Regions from separate parts of the Crossiella sp. NPDC003009 genome, predicted to be linked through region 1. Evidence: riboswitches for the same ligand, from Rfam matches in the RefSeq annotation. Region 1 holds a riboswitch; each other region holds the start of a gene.
The links. Region 1 has a riboswitch for cobalamin ahead of ACWDY5_RS24450 (putative cobaltochelatase). Riboswitches for the same ligand answer to the same signal wherever they lie in the genome.

Region 1 (4,781 bases):
CTCGGCGTAGCCAAAGGTGAACGCGGCGCCGCCGGCGATGGAGATGACCGGTCGTCTCGGGTCCGGGTCGAGGCCGGGGTCCCAGGTGGCGGGCGGCAGGGGCGGGGCGGAGCGGGCCAGGCGCAGGACCGCGTCCAGGTCGACCGCGCCGGCGACCTTGTCCGCGAGGGCATCCACCACCTCGGTGGCGGCACGGCCGTGTTCGGCGGCGGTGACCAGGCCGAGGTGCCGGGAGGGCAGCTCGAAGGCCGGGTCGCGGGGCAGGCTGCCGAGCACGTCCAGGCCGACCTCGGCGCAGGCCTCGCTGAGCACCTGGGTGTGCCGTTCGGAGCCGACCTTGTTGAGCAGCACCCCGGCGATCCGCACGGCCGGGTCGTAGCTGCGGAACCCGTGCAGCAGCGCGGCCAGGCTGCGGCTCTGCCCGCGCGCGTCGACCACGAGCACGACCGGCGCGTCCAGCAGGGTGGCCACGTGCGCGGTGGAACCGTGGCCCGGGGTGCCCAGGCGGCCGTCGAACAGGCCCATCACGCCCTCGATGACGGCCAGGTCGGCATCCCGCGCGCCGTGCGCGAACAGCGGGCGGACGCGATCCTCGCCGCAGAGCACCGGGTCCAGGTTGCGGCCGGGGCGGCCGGTGGCCAGCGCGTGGTAGCCGGGGTCGATGTAGTCGGGGCCGACCTTGCCCGGCGCGACCCGCAGTCCGCGCCTGCGCAGCGCGGCCATCAGGCCGGTGGCCACCGTGGTCTTGCCGGCGCCGGAGCCGGGGGCGGCGATGACCAGCCGGGCTACCACTCGATCCCCCGCTGCCCCTTCTGCCCGGCGTCCATCGGGTGCTTGACCTTGGTCATCTCCACCACCAGGTCGGCGGCCTCCAGCAGCGCGGGCGGCGCGTACCGGCCGGTGATGATCACGTGCTGGTGTCCAGGGCGATCGCCCAGGGCGGCCACGACCTCCTCGACGTCGACCCAGCCCCAGTGCATCGGATAGGTGAACTCATCCAGCACGTACATGCCGTGCCGGGCCTCGGCGAGGCGGCGGGCGATCTCCTGCCAGCCTTCGCGGGCGGCCTCGGCGTGGTCGGTCTCGGTGCCCTTCTTGCGGGTCCAGGACCAGCCCTCGCCCATCTTGTGCCACTCGACCGCGCCGCCCTCGCCGGTCTGCTCGTGCAGGCGGCCGAGCGCGCGGAAGGCCTCTTCCTCGCCGACCTTCCACTTGGCGGACTTGACGAACTGGAACACGCCGATGGACCAGCCCTGGTTCCAGCCGCGCAGCGCCATGCCGAACGCGGCGGTGGACTTGCCCTTCATCTCGCCGGTGTGCACCACCAGCAGCGGCCGGTTGCGGCGTTGCCGGGTGGTCAGGCCGTCGGCGGGCACACTGGTCGGCTGTCCTTGGGGCATCGGGTTTCCTCCCGGCTCAGGCCGCGCGGGCGGCGCGCACGACGCCTGCCATGCGGTCGGCGGACAACTCGTCGAGGCTCAGGCAGGTCGCGCCCAGGGCGAGCGCGAGCCGGGCGGCCAGGTCGAGGCGGACCATGCCGTGCTCGCAGTCCACCACGATCGCGGCCACGCCGTCGGCGGCCAGCAGGGCGGCGGCGCGCAGGGCGTCGCGGACCGGGTCACCGTGCACGCCGACGGTGGCGCGGCCGTCGGTGACCACGACCAGCAGCGGGCGGCGGCGCGGGTCGCGCAGGCGTTCGGCGGCCAGGGTCTTGCGGGCGCGCAGCAGGCCATCGGCCAGCGGGGTGCGGCCGCCGGTGCGCAGCCGCTTGAGCCGGGCGGCGGCCGCGTCCACCGAGGAGGTCGGCGGCAGGGTCAGCTCGGCGCCACCGCCGCGGAAGGTGACCAGGCCGACCTTGTCCCTGCGCTGGTAGGCGTCGCGGAGCAGGGACAGCACCGCGCCGCTGACCGCGGACATCCGCTTGCGGGCGGCCATCGAGCCGGAGGCGTCCACCGCGAAGAGCACCAAGTTGCCCTCCTTGCCCTCGCGGACCGCGCGGCGCACGTCCTCACCGCGCAGCAGCAGGCCGGGTCCGGTGCGGCCGCGGCCGGCCTGGTGCGGGGCGGCCGCGGCGACGGTGGCGGACAGGTGCAGGCCGTGGCCGTCCACTGTGGACGGACGGACCACCCGGCCGAACTCCGAACGGGACCGGGACCGGCGGCCGGGCGCGCCCTCGCCGAGGCCGGGGACCTGGAGCAGGCGGGCGCGGAAGGCGGGGGCCGGGGCGGCCGGGGCCTGTTCGCCGCCGCCCGAGGGCTGGTCGCCGGAAGGGCTGGACTGGTTGTCAGGAGCGGGCTGCTGGCCGTCGGCGGGCGGGGTGGCGTTGTCGCCGTGGTCCTGGCCGCAGCCGGGGCCGTTGGGGTCGTCATCGGGGTCCGGCCGCGGCGGTTCGGCTTCCTCGGCCGCGGCGGCGAGGGCCTGCTGGAGCTGCTCCTCCTCCAGGCCGGGCTCGTCGAAGGGGTCACGGCGCTTGCGGTGCGGCAGGGCGAGGCGGGCGGCGACCTCGATGTCGCTCGCGTCGACCTCGGCCGCGCCGCGCCAGGCGGCGTGCGCGAGCGCGGTGCGCGCCACCACCAGGTCCGCGCGCATGCCGTCGACCTCGAACGCGGCGCACAGCGCGGCGATCCGGCGCAGCTCCACATCGGGCAGCACGACCGCTGACAAAGCAGCGCGGGCGGTGGCGATGCGGGCGGCCAGGTCGCGGTCGTCGGGGGCGAAGCGGGCGGCGAAGGCGGCCGGGTCGGCCTCGTAGGCCAAGCGGCGGCGGACCACCTCGGTGCGGGTGTCGGTGTCGCGGGCGGCGAGCACGGTGACGGTGAGGCCGAAGCGGTCCAGCAGCTGCGGCCGCAGCTCGCCCTCCTCCGGGTTCATCGTGCCGACCAGCAGGAAGCTGGCCGCGTGCGAGATGGACACACCTTCGCGCTCGACGTGCGCGCGGCCCATGGCGGCGGCGTCCAGCAGCAGGTCGACCAGGTGGTCGTGCAGCAGGTTGACCTCGTCCACGTAGAGCACGCCGCGGTGCGCGGCCGCGAGCAGGCCCGGCTGGTAGGCGCGGACACCCTCGGTGAGCGCGCGTTCCAGGTCCAGCGAGCCGACCAGGCGGTCCTCGGTGGCGCCGACCGGCAGCTCGACCAGCCGGGCCGGGCGGGTGGTGGCCGCGCCGTCGTGCGGGGCGTCCGGACAGTTCGGGTCGGGGCGGGCCGGGTCGCAGGCGAAGCGGCAGTGCTCGACCACGTCGGCCGGTGGCAGCAAGGCGGCCAGGCCACGCACGATGGTCGACTTCGCGGTGCCCTTCTCCCCGCGCACCAGCACCCCGCCGATGCCAGGGTGGACGGCGTTGAGCAGCAGGGCGAGCCGGAGGTCGGGATGTCCGACCACAGCGGAGAACGGGTAGCCGACGGTCATGCGCGAGGTCCTTCCTCGGGTGTCCACGCCCGGGTCGGGAGGCCGAGGGGGACGAGTCTCCTGACTCCCGGAACCGTTCCTGACGAAACCGTTCCGGTCACAGTGGCGGGACCGTCCCGGACTCGCACCGGGTTCCTCGCTCACCCCTCGCTGACAAAGCAGTTCGCATCGTCGCACACGATCAGGCGACTCAGGCCGTCTCGCTGATCACGCTTGTCATCGGGTGGCGAGCACGCGCAGCGGGGCGCGGAAGGAGAGCAGGCCCAGCATCGGCGGTTCCGGCTCCAGCAGGCGCAGGTGTGGCAGGCGGCTGGCCACCTCGGTGAGCACCACGGCGGCCTCCGTCCTGGCCAGTCCGGCGCCGAGGCAGAAGTGGCGGCCGTGGCCGAAGGCCAGGTGGCGGCGCGGGTCGGGGCGGGCCGGGCAGAAGGACTCGGGGTCGGCGAAGACCTCCGGGTCCGAGCCCGCGCCGGCGAGCAGGAGCAGCAGGTGCGCGCCCTGCGGCACCCGCACCCCGGACAGGGTGGCCGGGCGGGCGGCGACGCGGCGCCAGGTGTTCACCGGCGGTTCGCGGCGCAGCACCTCCTCCACGCAGGCCGCGGCCAGCTCCTGGTCACCGGCGGCCAGGCGCGGCCAGAGGTCGGTGCGCGGGATGAGCCGGTGCAGCAGGGTGCTGAGCAGCTGGCTGGTGGTCTCCTGACCGGCGATGAGCAGGAAGTAGCAGACGCCGACCGCCTCGGCCACGCGCAGCGGCCGGTCGCCGGGCGCGCGGTGCGCGGCGAGCTGGCCGAACAGGTCGGGGCTGCCGGGGGTGGCGGCGCGGATGCGGGCGGCCAGCCACTGGTGGAACTCCCCCGCCGCCTCCGCGAGGGCCTGGTGGCGGCCGGGGCCGGGGCGGCCCCAGAACAGTTCCAGCGAGGCCGCGCTCCACGCCTTGAGCACCGGCAGGTCGACCCCGGTGATGCCGAGCAGCTCCAGCAGCACCCGGCAGGGCAGCTCCGCGGCCAGCCCGGCGACCAGGTCGAACTCGCCGCTGGCCGGCAGGCGGTCCAGGTACTCGGTGGCGAGGGCGCGGATGCGGGGTTCGGCGGCGCGCACCTTGGCCGGGGTGAAGTAGCCGGCGACCAGGCGGCGCAGGCCGGTGTGGCTGTCGGTGCCGTTGTTGGCCAGCGTGGGCGGCAGCGAGAACCGGGCCCTGGCCAGCACGCGCAGCTGCGCCGGCGGGACCGGGGTGATCGCGGTGAGCGCGTTGTCCGGCACGAACCCGGCGGGGTCGGCCAGCACGGCGCGGATGTCGGCGTGCCTGCTGACCAACCACAGCCCGGTGTGCCGGTCGTGGTGCACGGGAGCGCGCTCACGCAGCTCGGCCAGGTGCG
Region 2 (4,781 bases), on a different contig from region 1:
ACCTGGATGATCCGGATTCCGGCGGCTTCCAGGTCGGCGATCTCCGCGCGCAGGGCCAGTGCGACCTGGTCGGCGGTGTGTGCCAGTGGCTGGTCGTCGCGGACGAAGGACCAGGCCAGGATGGTGACCGGGCCGGTGAGCATGCCCTTGACCGGCTTGTCGGTCAGCGACTGGGCGTAGGCGGCCCACTCGACCGTGATCGGCGCGGGGCGGGTGACGTCGCCGTGGATGATCGGCGGGCGCACGCACCGGGAACCGTAGGACTGCACCCAGCCCAGGTCGGTGACCGCGCAGCCGTCCAGGTGTTCGGCGAAGTACTGCACCATGTCGTTGCGCTCCGGCTCGCCGTGCACCAGCACGTCCAGGCCGATCTCCTCCTGGAGCTTGATCACCCTGGCGATCTCGGCGCGCATCCGCTCGGTGTACTGCGCCTCGGTCAGCTCACCGGAGCGCAGTCCGGCCCGCGCGGCGCGGATCTCACCGGTCTGCGGGAACGAGCCGATCGTGGTGGTGGCCAGCGGCGGCAGGCCCAGCAGCGCGTCCTGGGCGGCGGCGCGTTCGGCGTAGGGCGCGCGGGTGCGGTCGGCCGGGGTCAGCGCGGCGATCTTGGCGCGGACCGCCTCGTCGTGACGGGGTTCGGCGGCGGGCTGGCCGGCCTGGTCGGCCCAGTCGCCGTCCACGCCCTCGCGCAGCGCCTTGCCGACCAGGACGACCTCGCGCAGCTTCTGCCGGGCGAAGGCCAGCCGGGAGCGGACCTCCGGTGCCAGCGCGGTTTCGGCGTCCAGGTCGTAGGGCACGTGCAGCAGCGTGCAAGAGGTGGAGACCGCGACCTCGCGGGCGGCGCCCAGCAGCGAGGCCGAGGTGGCCACCGCCTGCCGCAGGTCGGCCCGCCACACGTTGCGGCCGTCGATCACCCCGGCGACCAGGGTCTTCTCCCGCAGTGCCGGGATGCCGGCGATGCCCTCGGCGCCACCGGCGACCAGGTCCACCGCGATGGCCTCTACCGCGGTGCCTGCCAGCACCGGCAGGGCTGGGCCGAGTGCGCCGTAGTAGCCGGTGACCAGCAGCTTCGGCCGGTTGGGCACCGCGGTGAGCCGATCGTAGGCGCGGGCCAGCGCGGCGAGCTCGGCCTCGGTGCGGTCGGCGGCGAAGGCGGGCTCATCGAACTGGACCCAGGTGACGCCCTCGGCGGCGAGCAGGCCGAGTAGTTCGGTGTAGACCGCCAGCAGGTCGTCCAGCCGGGCCAGTGGGTCCGCGCCCTTGGCCAGCAGGAGGAAGGTCACCGGGCCGAGCAGCACCGGGCGGGTCTCCACTTCCAGGGCCTTGGCCTCGCGGTACTCCGCGATCGGTTTGCCGCCCGCCAGCCAGAACTGGGTGTCCTGGTCGATCTCCGGGACCAGGTAGTGGTAGTTGGTGTCGAACCACTTGGTCATCTCCAGCGGCGGCACCTCGTCGGTGCCCCGCGCGGCGGCGAAGTAGGTGTCCAGGTCGTGGTCCTGCTGGTACCGGGCCGGGACCGCGCCGACCAGGACGGCGGTGTCGAGCACCTGGTCGTAGAAGGAAAACGTGTTGGAGGGGACCGAGTCCAGGCCCGCCTCGCGCAGCTCCAGCCAGGTGGCCGCGCGCAGCCGCGCGGCGGTGCCGAGCAGGGTGTCGCGGTCGATGCGGCCCGCCCAGTACTGCTCCACCGCGCGTTTGAGCTCCCGGCGTGGACCGATCCGCGGATAACCCAGGACGGTGGCGCCGATACCGCTGGTCACAAGCTCTCTCCTCGCGAGCGTGCTGAGGTCCGGACGACCTGCGGGCACACCGGCGGGAGACGGCACGAAGCCGCGTCCGCGCAAGCCCGCCCGAGAGGCTTCCGGACTCCGCGCACCCGGCGGGCGCGCGGGCCGGTGGCAGGTCTTCGGACTCACGGGCGCAGAGCTCGCTCCTACCGGCCGTCGCTTCCCACGCTCAGCGCGCAGTGCTTGATGACGGCTTTCGTTCCCGTTCACCGCTGCGGGGCAGTCCCGGATTCCCACCGGGTTCCCTCTTGCCTCGATCAGCCGTCACCGGCCGGGCGAACCACCAGCGAGGCGAGCGTATCGCAACGCGCGCAACTGTTTCATGATGCGGGAATCACACCGGATCCGAGGTTTTGCGGCGCAGCAGGTAGCTATCCATGATCCAGCCCTTGGCCGCGCGGGCTCGTTCCCTGGTGGCCACGATGTGCTCGGCGACCTCGGCCAGCGGCCCGGAGACCAGGATCTCGTCCGCGGTGCCCACGTAGGCGCCCCAGTGGATGGTCACCCCTGGCTCGTCCCGGTAGCGCAGGAAGGTGTTGCCGGAGTCCAGCATCACCAGCACGTCGTCGACCTGCTCCGGCCAGCCCGTGGCCAGCCTGCGGCCGGTGGTGATCTGCACCGAACCGGCGATCTGGTTGAAGGTGACCCGGTGCCGGGCGGCCAGCGCGGACAGGCTGCTGATGCCCGGCCGCACCCGCACCTCGAAGTCTGCCTCGCCGCGGGCCAGCACCTCCTCGACCACCGCGATGATGCTGTCGTAGAGGGCGGGATCGCCCCACACCAGGAACGCGCCGGTCTCGTCCTCGCCCAGGTGCTCGGTGATCAGCCGCTGGCACACCTCGGCCCGGCGGGAACGCCAGTCCGCCACGGCGCCGGTGTAGGCATCGGCCTCCCGGTGCCGTGGCGGGTCCTCGGCCCTGGCCACCCGGTACCCGCCCTCGGGCAGGTGGGTGTCCAGGATCAGCTGGCGCAGGTCGGACAGCTCGCGGGCCTGACCGGGCTTGTCCAGGAAGAACACCACGTCGGCCTGCCGCAGCGCGGCCACCGCCTCCACCGTGACCTGCCCGGGATCGCCCGCCCCGATGCCGACCACCTCGACCACCCGTGCCACCTGAACCCCGTTCCGTCGTCCGCTGCGGGGACGATTGTGCGGCATCGGGTGCGGCGGGCCTCAGCCCAGGCTGGCCCGGACGGTGTAGCCGTCGCCGGACTTGGCCACCACCTGGATGCGCACCCCGTTGGCGGAGTCGGTGAAGGTGGCCACCTCACCGGGTCCGAGGTCGTAGGGGGCGTTGTTCAGGCCGAGGCCGCCGCAGCTGGTGTTCGGCTGGGCATCCATCACCCGGACCGGGCCGCTGCCGCTGGCGGTGCGGGAGTCGATCCGGTAGATCAGCACGCCGGTGTCGCAGGCCCTGGTGTCCAGTCCGATCCGTTGCCGCACCTCGGCGATGTACGCGGTGCTCGCGCCGTGCCGCACCACCACCGCCTTGGTGCCGGGCTCGGTCTCCACCGGGGTGACCAACTGCTCGATGGTGCCGCCGCGGGTGGCCAGGCAGGCGATCTGGGTGTCGGCCAGCCAGCCCAGCTTCCACTTGTGCCAGGCGAAGTGGTCGGGGGCCGGGCCCCACATGTGCCCCATCACGTCCCAGCCGCCGGTCCAGCCGAACCCGCCGGGCCCGCCGTAGGTGTCGGGCAGGCTGAGCAGGTGCCCGCCCTCGTGGTTGAGCAGGATGTGCCCGTCCCGGTAGCGGGAGGTGGCCAGGTTGGTCTCGGCCAGGATGGTGTTGCCGTCGGCCTGGATGCGCTCGAAGGTGGCGTAGCCGCGGGTGTAGCCGGAGCGGCGGGAGGGCACCAGCAGCAGCGCGTCGGTCTCGGCGAAGTCGAAGTGCGGGTCGGCCAGCGCGACCGCGTTGCGGAAGATGCTGGCCAGCGCCGGATCGTCGGTGACCACGTCCGGCCGGTTGTCCTCGCCGCGCATCAGCGGGTGCTGGCGAGCCTGGTCGTTGAGCGTGGAGGGCAGTCGCAGCCAGCGCTTGTACGGCAGGATGTCCAGGTCGAACTTGCCGTAGGAGCTGGCCGCGTACCAGTTCTCGCTGACCGGGGAGAACAGGTTCAGCTCCGACTCCACCGAGGTGTCGGCGGGCGCGTTGGCGAAGTCGACGAACAGCATCGCCATCTTCACCTTGCCTGCCGGCCGCGGGAAGTTGCGCCAGTCGGTGGGGCCCTCGGAGAGGAAGCCGCCGGGGGAGACCTGGCAGGAGCGGGCCGGGTCGGGCGCGGCGGCCGCCGGGGTGCTGAAGGACAGGGGCAGGGCGAGCAGGGCCGCCAGCGCGAGTGGCAGGCGGCGGGGGTGGAACCGCATGGTGACCTCCGTCAGGGATGAAGGGCGTCTGCCAGCGTGTCGAGCGGGCCGCGCGGCGTCTTCGGTCAGCTGTCGCGGACCCTGGCCGCGGCTGCGACACCTGTCGCGGGATAGCGCCCGGCCAGCCGCCCGAGCTTGAGCGCGGTGTGCAGGCACAGCCGGTCGCCGCCGTCGCGCAGGTCGGCCCCGGTCAGCTCCTCGATCCGGCGCAGCCGGTAGTACAGCGTGGCCCGGTGCAGGTGCAGCCGGGCCGCCGCGACCGGCACGTTGCCGCCGAGGTCGAGGTAGGTCTCCAGGGTGTGCAGCAGGTGCGGGCCCGCCTCGTCGGTGAACAGCCGCTCCAGTCCCGGATGCACCGAGGCCCGGCTCAGCGCGGTCGCCGACAGCTGGCTCAGCAGCCGGTAGATGCCCAGCTCCGGCCAGCGCAGTACCCGGCCCAGCTCGGGCAGGCGGGCTGCGACCCCGGCCGCGTCCAGGGCCTCCCGGACGGTGTCCGCCGCCTCCGCCAGGCACGGGCGGGGCGCGCCGACGCCGACCGGTGCGCGGAGGCTGTCGGCGAACAGCTCGGCACAGCGGGCCGCGGATGCGGGCAGCAACAGCACCTCGTGGTCCTCGAGCCGCAGGCGCAGGCC
Region 3 (4,781 bases), on a different contig from region 1:
AACGTGTTGCGGCTCAACCGGATGTGGTGCGCGCCGGTGGGCACCGACAGCGAACCGCCGTGCCGCAGCGAGAACCCGTTGAGGGTCACGTAGCTGATGTTGCCGTCGAAGGCGAAGCCGGTGGAGCCGGTGATGACCGCCTTGCCGACGTTCGCGGCGGTGACCTCGATCGGCGCGGCTGAGGTGCCCGAGCGGCGGATGGTGATCGGGCTGGAGGCGTTGTAGGTGCCGTCGGCCAGTTCGATCCGGTCGCCGGGCTTGGCCGAGTTCAGGGCGTTCTGCAGGGCGGAAAGGCTGTTCACCCGTATCGGCGCGGCGGAGTCCGCGGTGGCAGCTGAGGGCAGGGTAAGGACCAGTGCCGCTGCCAGCACGGGCAACAGCACGGCGGTGTTTCTTCTCATGTGCCAGCTCTCCAGTGAGTCGGCGCGGCGGTGAGCACAAGCTAGGGACACATCCGATGTCTAGTCAAGAACCTTGCCGAATCCCACAGTGCACGGATGTGAAAGGGCAGGTCCTGTCCCTGGAACGAGGTGGACCGCTTCGCGGGCCGGCCCTGAGATGAGCGGATGAGCCCAGCGACGATCACCGGCTTCAACAGCATGCTGCCCACCGAGAGCCACCCGAGCCCCGGCGAGCGTTTCGAGCACACCGGGCCGGGCTGGAGCTCCGCGTCCTTCTACGCGCCGTGGCACGCCGGGCCGCCGACGCCCAAGTACCGGTGGTCGATGTTCGACACCGCCGCCCAGGCGGTCGGCGATCTGGTGCGCTGCCTGGACGACGGGTTCGCGGGCGAGCAGAGCCGCCAAGCCGCCAGGGTGCTGCTCGACTGCGGGCCGCCAGGAGAGCTGGTGCTGTCGGTCTCCCTGGACTGGGTGTGCGTGGTCCACCAGGTGCGCGCCGGCGTGCACCTCAGCGATGCCGCGGACGCCTTCTTCACCGGGTGGCGCAACGCGATGTTCGACCGGCGCTTCGAGCTCATCAACGCCAATCGTCCGATGATTTGCTGACGCCGGGCGTCAGTCCATGGTCACCACGACCCGGCCGACGGTGTCGCCCTCGGCCAGCTTCTGCACGCCTGCCGCCGCCTCGGCCAGCGGCAGCCGCTCGCTGACCAGCGGGTCGACCAGGCCCTCCCCGGCCAGCGTGGACAGCTCCAGGTGCGCCTGCCGGACCAGGGCCGGGTCCTTGTGCGTGTACAGGCCCCAGTGCAGGCCCAGCAGCGAGTAGTTCTTGACCAGGGCATGGTTCATCGCGGCGCTGGGGATCTCACCGCTGGCGAAGCCGACGATGACGATCCGGCCCTCGAAGGCGATCACCTTGGTGGAGGCGCGGAAGGAGTCGCCGCCGACCGGGTCGTAGACCACGTCCACGCCGCGGCCGCCGGTGAACTCCTTCACCGTGGCGATCACGTCCTCCTGCTTGCGGTCGATCACCAGGTCCGCGCCCAGCTCCTTGGCCACCTCGGCCTTGCGCGCCCCGCCGACCACGCCGATCACGGTGGCGCCGGCGGCCTTGCCGAGCTGGATGGCCGCACTGCCAACGCCGCCGGCCGCGGCGTGCACCAGCAGGGTCTCGCCCTCGGCCAGCCCGGCCCTGCGGTGCAGGCCGAACCAGCCGGTCTGGTAGGCGATGTGGAACCCGGCGGCCTGCGCGTCGTCCAGCGCCTCGGGTGCGGGCAGCAGCTCGGTGGCGCCGACCGCCACGTACTCGGCCAGCCCGCCGTGCGGCGGCGCGGGCGTGGCGATGACCCGGTCGCCGACCGCGAACCCACTGGCGCCCTCACCGAGCGCGACCACCTCACCGCAAAGCTCGACCCCCGGAGTGAACGGCAGCGGCGGGCGGACCTGGTACTGACCCCGGCACAGCAGCGCGTCCGGGAAGTTCAACGCGGTCGCGCGGACCTTCACCAGCACCTGTCCCGGCCCGGCGACCGGCTCCGGGACCTCGTCCAGCCGGAGCACGTCCCGCGGCTCGCCCAGCTCGTGCACACGCCATGCCCGCACCCTGCACCTCCACGCACCGTGATCAGTACACCCCCATCGTGTCATGTCCCGCCGACACGCGACACACGGCCATATTGGGTGCGCTTGCGCGGGCTACCCCTACATGTAGTATCCGTTGCGCTGATGGTTCGCCGGGCACGCAAACGCCAGGCGAGGCAACAGGGAACCCGGTGCGACTCCGGGACTGCCCCGCAGCGGTGAGTGGGAACGACCGCCGTCACCGGCCGAGCACCAGGGCCGGTACAGCACTGGACGCCACGGTCCGGGAAGCGACGGCCAGTAGGTGCGCCAGCGCTTGGCGCGTGCCCGCGAGTCCGAAGACCTGCCGTCAGCGGGCGCACCGCCGGTGCGCCTGGTTCGCGGTCTCGTGGGAAGGCCGAGCGGACGACTGGGCGACGCACGCGCGCGCCCCGGTCGGCCCTCGCCTGCCTCTGACTCCGCGGCCCACTGACGCCGACGCTCGCGAGGAGAGACGACCTGTATGACCGCATCGCCTGCGAGCTGTAGCGAGCCTCAGAGCTAAGCCAGCTTCACCCCGCTCTTCCCCAGCGACGGCAACCGAACCCGGCCCCGGGTCCTCGGCCGCCCGGCGCTGCCCTCATCCGTCCAGCACACCTTTTGGAGCAGCTTTCGTGTCAGTGCATTCGCCAGAGATCGCAGCCGGCGCGGTCACGGTGATCCGCCGCAACGGCGCGGTGTCCCCGTTCGAGGCGGCCAAGATCACAGCCGCGATGACCAAGGCCTTCCTCGCCGTGGAAGGCACCGACGCGGGTTCCTCGCCCCGCGTGCGCGAACAGATCACCGAGCTGACCGCCTCGGTGACGCAGGGCCTGCTGCGGCACGCCGGCCCGGACCGGCCGCTGCACATCGAGCAGATCCAGGACCAGGTCGAGCTGACCCTGATGCGGGCCGGGCACCAGAAGGTCGCCCGCGCCTACGTGCTCTACCGCGAGGAGCACAACAAGGCCCGCGCGCAGGCCGCGCCCAAGCCCGCGCCGCGGTTCTCCGTGCGCCAGGCCGACGGCACGCTGGTCCCGCTGGACACCGACCGGCTGGCGCTGGTCATCTCCGAGTCCTGCGCGGACCTGGCGGCGGTGGACAGCGAGGCGGTGCTGGCCGAGACGCTGCGCAACCTCTACCACGGCATCAGCCCGGCCGAGCTGAGCATCGCGCCGGTGATGGCCGCGCGCACCATGGTCGAGACCGACCCGAACTACTCCTACGTCAGCGCCCGGCTGCTGCTGGACAAGCTGCGCGGCGAGGCGCTGACCTTTCTGGCCGGCGAGCAGCGGGTGGCCAGCCACGCGCAGATGGCCGGGGAGTACCCCACCTACTTCGCCGAGTTCATCCGGCGCGGGGTGGAGCTGGACCAGCTGGACACCGAGCTGGCCAAGTTCGACCTGGAGCGCCTCGGCGCCGCCCTGGTGGCCGACCGGGACCTGAAGTTCCAGTTCCTGGGCATGCAGACCCTCTACGACCGCTACCTGCTGCACAGCGACGAGCACCGCTACGAGCTGCCGCAGGCCTTCTTCATGCGGGTCGCGATGGGCCTGGCGCTGCGCGAGGACGACCGCGAGGCGCGGGCGATCGAGTTCTACGACCTGATCTCCAGCTTCGACTTCATGTGCTCCACGCCCACGCTGTTCAACGCGGGCACCACCCGCTCGCAGCTGTCCTCCTGCTTCCTCACCACGGTGGGCGATGACCTGGAGGGCATCTTCCACGGCATCAGCAACAACGCGCTGCTGTCGAAGTACGCCGGTGGGCTGGGCAACGACTGGACGCCGGTGCGCGGCATCGGCGCGCACATCAAGGGCACCAACGGCAAGTCCCAGGGCGTGGTGCCGTTCCTGAAGATCGCCAACGACACCGCGGTCGCGGTGAACCAGGGCGGCAAGCGCAAGGGCGCGGTCTGCGCGTACCTGGAAACCTGGCACATCGACGTCGAGGAGTTCCTCGACCTGCGCAAGAACACCGGCGACGACCGGCGGCGCACGCACGACATGAACACCGCGAACTGGGTGCCGGATGAGTTCCTGCGCCGGGTCCGCGCGGACGGGCAGTGGACGCTGTTCTCCCCGGACGAGGTGCCGGACCTGCACGACTCCTACGGCCTGGAGTTCTCCCGCAAGTACGCCGAGTACGAGGCGGCCGCCGACCGCGGCGAGATCAGGGTGTTCCGCCGGGTGCAGGCCAAGGACCTGTGGCGGCGCATGCTGACCATGCTGTTCGAGACCGGGCACCCGTGGATCACCTTCAAGGACCCGTGCAACCTGCGCTCCCCGCAGCAGCACTCCGGCGTGGTGCACTCCTCGAACCTGTGCACCGAGATCACCCTGAACACCACGATCGACGAGGTCGCGGTGTGCAACCTCGGTTCGGTCAACCTGGCCCAGCACGTGACCGCCGAGGGCATCGACCACGCCCGGCTGGAGAAGACCGTGCGCACCGCGGTCCGCATGCTGGACAACGTGATCGACGTGAACTTCTACACCATCCCGGAAGCGCGCCGGTCGAACCTGCGGCACCGTCCGGTGGGCCTTGGCCTGATGGGCTACCAGGACGCGCTGTACGCGCTGCGGCTGCCGATGGCCTCCCCCGGCGCGGTGGAGTTCGCCGACCGCAGCATGGAGGAGATCTCCTACTACGCCATCTCCGCCTCCGCTGAGCTGGCCGCCGAGCGCGGCGCCTACGAGTCCTTCCCGGGTTCGTTGTGGAGCAAGGGGATCCTGCCGATCGACTCGGTGCAGATCCTGGCCGACAACCGCGAGGGCGACC
Region 4 (4,781 bases), on a different contig from region 1:
GATGCTGCGGCCGTGCCGCGCGCTGTGGAACACCACCACGTCCGCCGCGCCGATCAGCCGCGCCGCCTTGACCGTCACCAGCTCCGGGTCGCCAGGGCCCAGCCCGACGCCGTACAGCCGTCCCAGCTCACTCACTCTTCGTCACTCGCAATCGCGTTGATCGCGGCGGCGGTCATCGCGCTGCCGCCCCGCCTGCCCCGCACCACCAGGTACTCCAGCCCCAGCTCGTTGGCGGCCAGGGCCTCCTTCGACTCGGCCGCGCCGATGAACCCCACCGGAATCCCCAGCACCGCCGCGGGTTTTGGCGCGCCACCGGCGATCATCTCCAGCAGGTGGAACAGCGCGGTCGGCGCGTTGCCGATGGCCACCACCGCCCCGCCGAGCTTGTCCCGCAACAACTCCAGCGCCGCCACACTGCGCGTGTTGCCCAGCTCCGCGGCCAGCGCGGGCACCCGGGGATCGCCGAGCAGGCACACCACCTCGTTGTCCGCGGGCAGCCGCCGCCGGGTCACCCCGGCCGCGACCATGTTGGCATCACACAGGATCGGCGCCCCGGCATCGAGTGCGGCCCGTGCCGAGGCGACCACGCCGGGGGAGTAGCCGAGGTCCTCGACCAGGTCGACCATCCCGCAGGCGTGGATCATCCGCACCGCCACCCGCGCCACGTCCGGGGGCAGACCGGTCAGGCCGGCCTCGGCGCGGATGGTGGCGAAGGACCGGCGGTAGATCTCCGCGCCGTCCTTGATGTAGTCGGTCACTACTGCTTCCTCCGGGCCGCGTCGATCGCCGCGGCCGTGTCCTCGTGCCGTTGTCCGTCGACCAGGTAGCCGTCCGCCGTGGCCAGCACGTCGATCGCGCCGCGCGGGCGGCCGCACCGGCGCTCGCAGCCGGAGAAGTGCACCGACCGGCCCGCGCCGCCGAGCAGCCGGGGGGCGTCGGCGCGCACGTCGGCCAGGGCCTTGGCGCAGCCGGGGCGGCCGGTGCAGGCGGTGACCGCGTGCCAGGGCGAGTGCGGGTCGGTGATCAGGCCGTGCCCCAGGGTGATCGGGCGGGGGAGCAGCACGCTGCGCCAGGGGGTGAGGCGGAGGTGCTCGGCGGCGAGCAGGGCCTCGGACTGGGCCGGGTTCAGGCGGCCGAGGGGCACGCCGACCACCAGGCGGCCGTCGGGCAGCGGGCCAGGGGGGAGGGGCTGGGGGCGCGCGGGCTGGACGCGACCGGCGGGGGCGAGGTGACCCAGGGGCACGCCGTGAGCCGGGGGCGTGCCGTGGTCTGGGGGCGCGCCGCGATCCGGGAGCGCGATGTGGCTCGCGGTTTCCGTCGCCAATCGGCGCGTGATCTCCGCGACACCGTCCTCGATCTCCGCCAGCCGCCAGGCCGCCCCGCCCCGCTCGGCCCGCAGCGCCAGGAACTCCGCCGCGGCCCTGGTCACCGCCGCCACCGGATCGCCCGGCCGCAGCCCCGAATCGGCCCCGGCCAGCAACAACGCCCATTCCGCGCCCACCCGGTGCAGCCCGACGTCCGCGCCCAGCCCGCTCACGTCGCCACCCTCGTCCACCGTGACCAGGAACCGGCCCGGCAGCTCGGCCAGCTCCGGCCGCGCACACAGCGCCGCGTCGATCGCGTCGACCAGGCCCTGGGTGTCGGCCAGTGGCGAGGCGATGATGTTGCGCATCCGCTCGTGGGTCAGCGAGGGCAGCAGACCGGCCTCGGCCAGCCGCTCGCCCAGCTCCGGCTCCGAACCGGGGGTCAAGCCTCTGATCTGCACGTTCGCCCGTGAGGTCAGCTCAAGGGAGCCGTCGCCCAGCTCGATCGCGGCCTTGCGCAGCACGGCCAGCCGGTCGGTGGTCAGCGTGCCGCCGGGGATCCGCACCCTGGCCAGCCCGCCGTCCGCGGCGGGGTGCACCTCGATGGCGCCGGGACAGGCGTCCGGGCGCGAGCGATGTGGCGAAGAGGGCACGCGCCGGATGCTACGCGGCGGGTAGGGTCCTCTCCGAACGGTGAACCACGGAGGAAGCCGGTGCGAGTCCGGCGCGGTCCCGCCACTGTCACCAGGCCCGCCTGGGAGCCAGACACTCCGCTCACCGTCCCGACCGATGTGGGGCGCGGACCCCGAGGGATGTGGAGACCGGCGTGATCCTGCTGCTGTCGACCTCTGACACCGACCTGCTCTCGGCGCGCGCGAGCGACGCCGACTACCGGCTGGCCAACCCGGCGCGGCTGCTCGTGGACGACCTGCCCGCCCTGGTCGAGGGCGTGGACCTGGTCGTGGTGCGCATCCTCGGCGGCCGCCGGATGTGGGAAGAAGGCCTGGACTGGTTGCTCGCCGGGCCGCGCCCGGTGGTGGTGCTCGGTGGCGAACAGGCCCCGGACGCCCAGCTGATGGAGCTGTCCACGGTGCCCGGCGGGGTCTGCGCCGAGGCGCACGCCTACCTGGCGCACGGCGGCGCCGGCAACCTGGCGGAGCTGCACAACTTCCTCTCCGACACCGTGCTGCTCACCGGCCTCGGCTTCGCCCCGCCGCAGCCCACCCCGACCTGGGGCGTGCTGGAGCGCACCGCGCGCACCAGCACCGGGCCGGTGGTCGCGGTGCTGTACTACCGGGCGCACCACGTGGCCGGGAACACCGCCTTCGTCGAGGCGCTGGCCGGCGCCATCGAGGACGCGGGCGGGCAGGCGCTGCCGGTGTTCTGCTCCTCGCTGCGCACCGCCGAACCCGAGCTGCTGGCCGAGCTGGGCAAGGCCGACGCGCTGGTGGTCACCGTGCTCGCCGCCGGTGGCACCAAACCCGCCGCGGCCTCCGCCGGTGGCGAGGAGGACGCCTGGGACGTGGGCGCGCTGGCCGCGCTCGATGTGCCCATCCTGCAAGGGCTCTGCCTCACCTCCAGCCGGGAGAGCTGGGCGTCCAACGACGACGGACTGTCCCCTTTGGACACCGCGACCCAGGTGGCCATCCCGGAGTTCGACGGCCGGATCATCACGGTGCCGTTCTCCTTCAAGGAGATCGACCCGGACGGCCTCACCGTGTACGTGGCCGACGCCGAACGGGCCGCGCGGGTGGCCGGGATCGCGGTGAAACACGCCCAGCTGCGGCACATCCCTGCCGCCGAACGGCGGATCGCGCTGATGCTCTCGGCCTACCCGACCAAGCACTCCCGGATCGGCAACGCGGTCGGCCTGGACACCCCGGCCAGCGTGGTCAAGCTGCTCGCGGCCTTGCGGGACAACGGGTACGACATCGGACCCGCCGACGGTGCGGGCGCGCTGCCCGGTGTGGCCGGCCAGGACGGCGACAAGCTGATCCACGCGCTGATCGCCGCCGGTGGCCAGGACGAGAACTGGCTCACCGAAGCCCAGCTCACCGGCAACCCGGTGCGGATCAGCGCGGCCAAGTACCGCGAGTTCTACGACACCCTGCCCGCGGACTTCCGCGCGGAGCTGGAGAACCACTGGGGTCCCGCGCCCGGTGAGCTGTTCGTGGACCGCTCCCAGGACCCCGACGGCGAGATCGTGCTGGCCGCGCTGACCGCGGGCAACGTGGTGGTGATGGTGCAGCCGCCGCGCGGCTTCGGGGAGAACCCGATCGCCATCTACCACGACCCCGACCTGCCGCCCAGCCACCACTACCTGGCCGCCTACCGCTGGCTGGCGCAGGAGTTCGGCGCGCACGCCATGGTGCACGTGGGCAAGCACGGCAACCTGGAATGGCTGCCCGGCAAGACCGTCGGCATGTCCGCCAGCTGCGGCACCGACGCGGCACTGGGCGACATCCCGCTGATCTACCCGTTCCTGGTCAACGACCCCGGCGAGGGCACCCAGGCCAAGCGGCGCGCGCACGCCACCCTGGTCGACCACCTGGTGCCGCCGATGAGCCGCGCGGACAGCTACGGCGACATCGCCCGCCTGGAACAGCTCCTGGACGAGCACTCCAACATCGCCGCGATGGACCCGGCCAAGCTGCCCGCGATCCGCGCGCAGATCTGGACCCTGATCCAGGCCGCCAAGCTCGACCACGACCTCGGCCTGACCGACCGGCCGCACGACGCCGAGTTCGACGACTTCCTGCTGCACGTCGACGGCTGGCTGTGCGAGGTCAAGGACGTGCAGATCCGCGACGGCCTGCACATCCTCGGCGCGGCGCCGGAGGGTGAGGCGCGGATCAACCTGGTGCTGGCCATGATCCAGGCCCGGCAGATGTGGGCCGGACAGGTCGCCGCGCTGCCCGGCATCCGGGAAGCCCTTGGCCTGGTTGAGGATGGCAGCGCCTCGCGCACCGAGACCGACGCGATCGAGGCGCAGGCCCGTGAGCTGGTCGTGGCCATGGAGGCCGGTGGCTGGACCCAGGGCAGCGCCACCGAGGTGGTGCGTTCGGTGCTGGACAAGGACAACGAGGACCTCGCCCGCGTGCTGGAGTTCGCCGCCGCCGAGGTGGTGCCCCGGCTCTCCCGCACCACTGACGAGCTCGGCAACCTGCTGCACGCCCTGGACGGCGGCTACGTCCCGGCCGGGCCGAGCGGATCACCGTTGCGCGGCCTGGTCAACGTGCTGCCCACCGGCCGCAACTTCTACTCCGTCGACCCCAAGGCGGTGCCCAGCAGGCTGGCCTGGGAGACCGGGCAGGCGATGGCGGACTCCCTGCTGGACCGCTACCGCAAGGACACCGGCGAGTGGCCGCCCTCGGTCGGGCTGTCGGTGTGGGGCACCAGCGCGATGCGCACCGCCGGTGACGACATCGCCGAAGTCCTCGCCCTGCTTGGCGTTCGCCCGGTGTGGGACGACCAGTC

Region 2: linked by a shared signal. The riboswitch ahead of metE (5-methyltetrahydropteroyltriglutamate--homocysteine S-methyltransferase) and the one ahead of ACWDY5_RS24450 (putative cobaltochelatase) in region 1 are both predicted to bind cobalamin.
Region 3: linked by a shared signal. The riboswitch ahead of ACWDY5_RS28350 (ribonucleoside-diphosphate reductase subunit alpha) and the one ahead of ACWDY5_RS24450 (putative cobaltochelatase) in region 1 are both predicted to bind cobalamin.
Region 4: linked by a shared signal. The riboswitch ahead of cobN (cobaltochelatase subunit CobN) and the one ahead of ACWDY5_RS24450 (putative cobaltochelatase) in region 1 are both predicted to bind cobalamin.

The regions. Positions count from the first base shown of each region.
Region 1 is NZ_JBSFUA010000025.1:38,762-43,542, forward strand. Features, by position in the region: gene ACWDY5_RS24440 (cobyrinate a,c-diamide synthase) at 1-792, opposite strand, end outside; gene cobO (cob(I)yrinic acid a,c-diamide adenosyltransferase) at 786-1,400, opposite strand; gene ACWDY5_RS24450 (putative cobaltochelatase) at 1,417-3,405, opposite strand; cobalamin riboswitch at 3,439-3,587, opposite strand; gene ACWDY5_RS24455 (cytochrome P450) at 3,622-4,781, opposite strand, start outside.
Region 2 is NZ_JBSFUA010000001.1:335,331-340,111, forward strand. Features, by position in the region: gene metE (5-methyltetrahydropteroyltriglutamate--homocysteine S-methyltransferase) at 1-1,760, opposite strand, end outside; cobalamin riboswitch at 1,881-2,087, opposite strand; gene cobF (precorrin-6A synthase (deacetylating)) at 2,122-2,943, opposite strand; gene ACWDY5_RS01575 (hypothetical protein) at 2,959-4,149, opposite strand; gene ACWDY5_RS01580 (PucR family transcriptional regulator) at 4,215-4,781, opposite strand, start outside.
Region 3 is NZ_JBSFUA010000033.1:25,457-30,237, reverse strand. Features, by position in the region: gene ACWDY5_RS28365 (polysaccharide lyase 6 family protein) at 1-401, opposite strand, end outside; gene ACWDY5_RS28360 (hypothetical protein) at 567-1,007, shown strand; gene ACWDY5_RS28355 (NADPH:quinone oxidoreductase family protein) at 1,017-2,003, opposite strand; cobalamin riboswitch at 2,111-2,347, shown strand; gene ACWDY5_RS28350 (ribonucleoside-diphosphate reductase subunit alpha) at 2,642-4,781, shown strand, end outside.
Region 4 is NZ_JBSFUA010000022.1:55,506-60,286, forward strand. Features, by position in the region: gene ACWDY5_RS22840 (precorrin-2 C(20)-methyltransferase) at 1-135, opposite strand, end outside; gene ACWDY5_RS22845 (precorrin-8X methylmutase) at 132-758, opposite strand; gene ACWDY5_RS22850 (hypothetical protein) at 758-1,957, opposite strand; cobalamin riboswitch at 1,964-2,095, shown strand; gene cobN (cobaltochelatase subunit CobN) at 2,131-4,781, shown strand, end outside.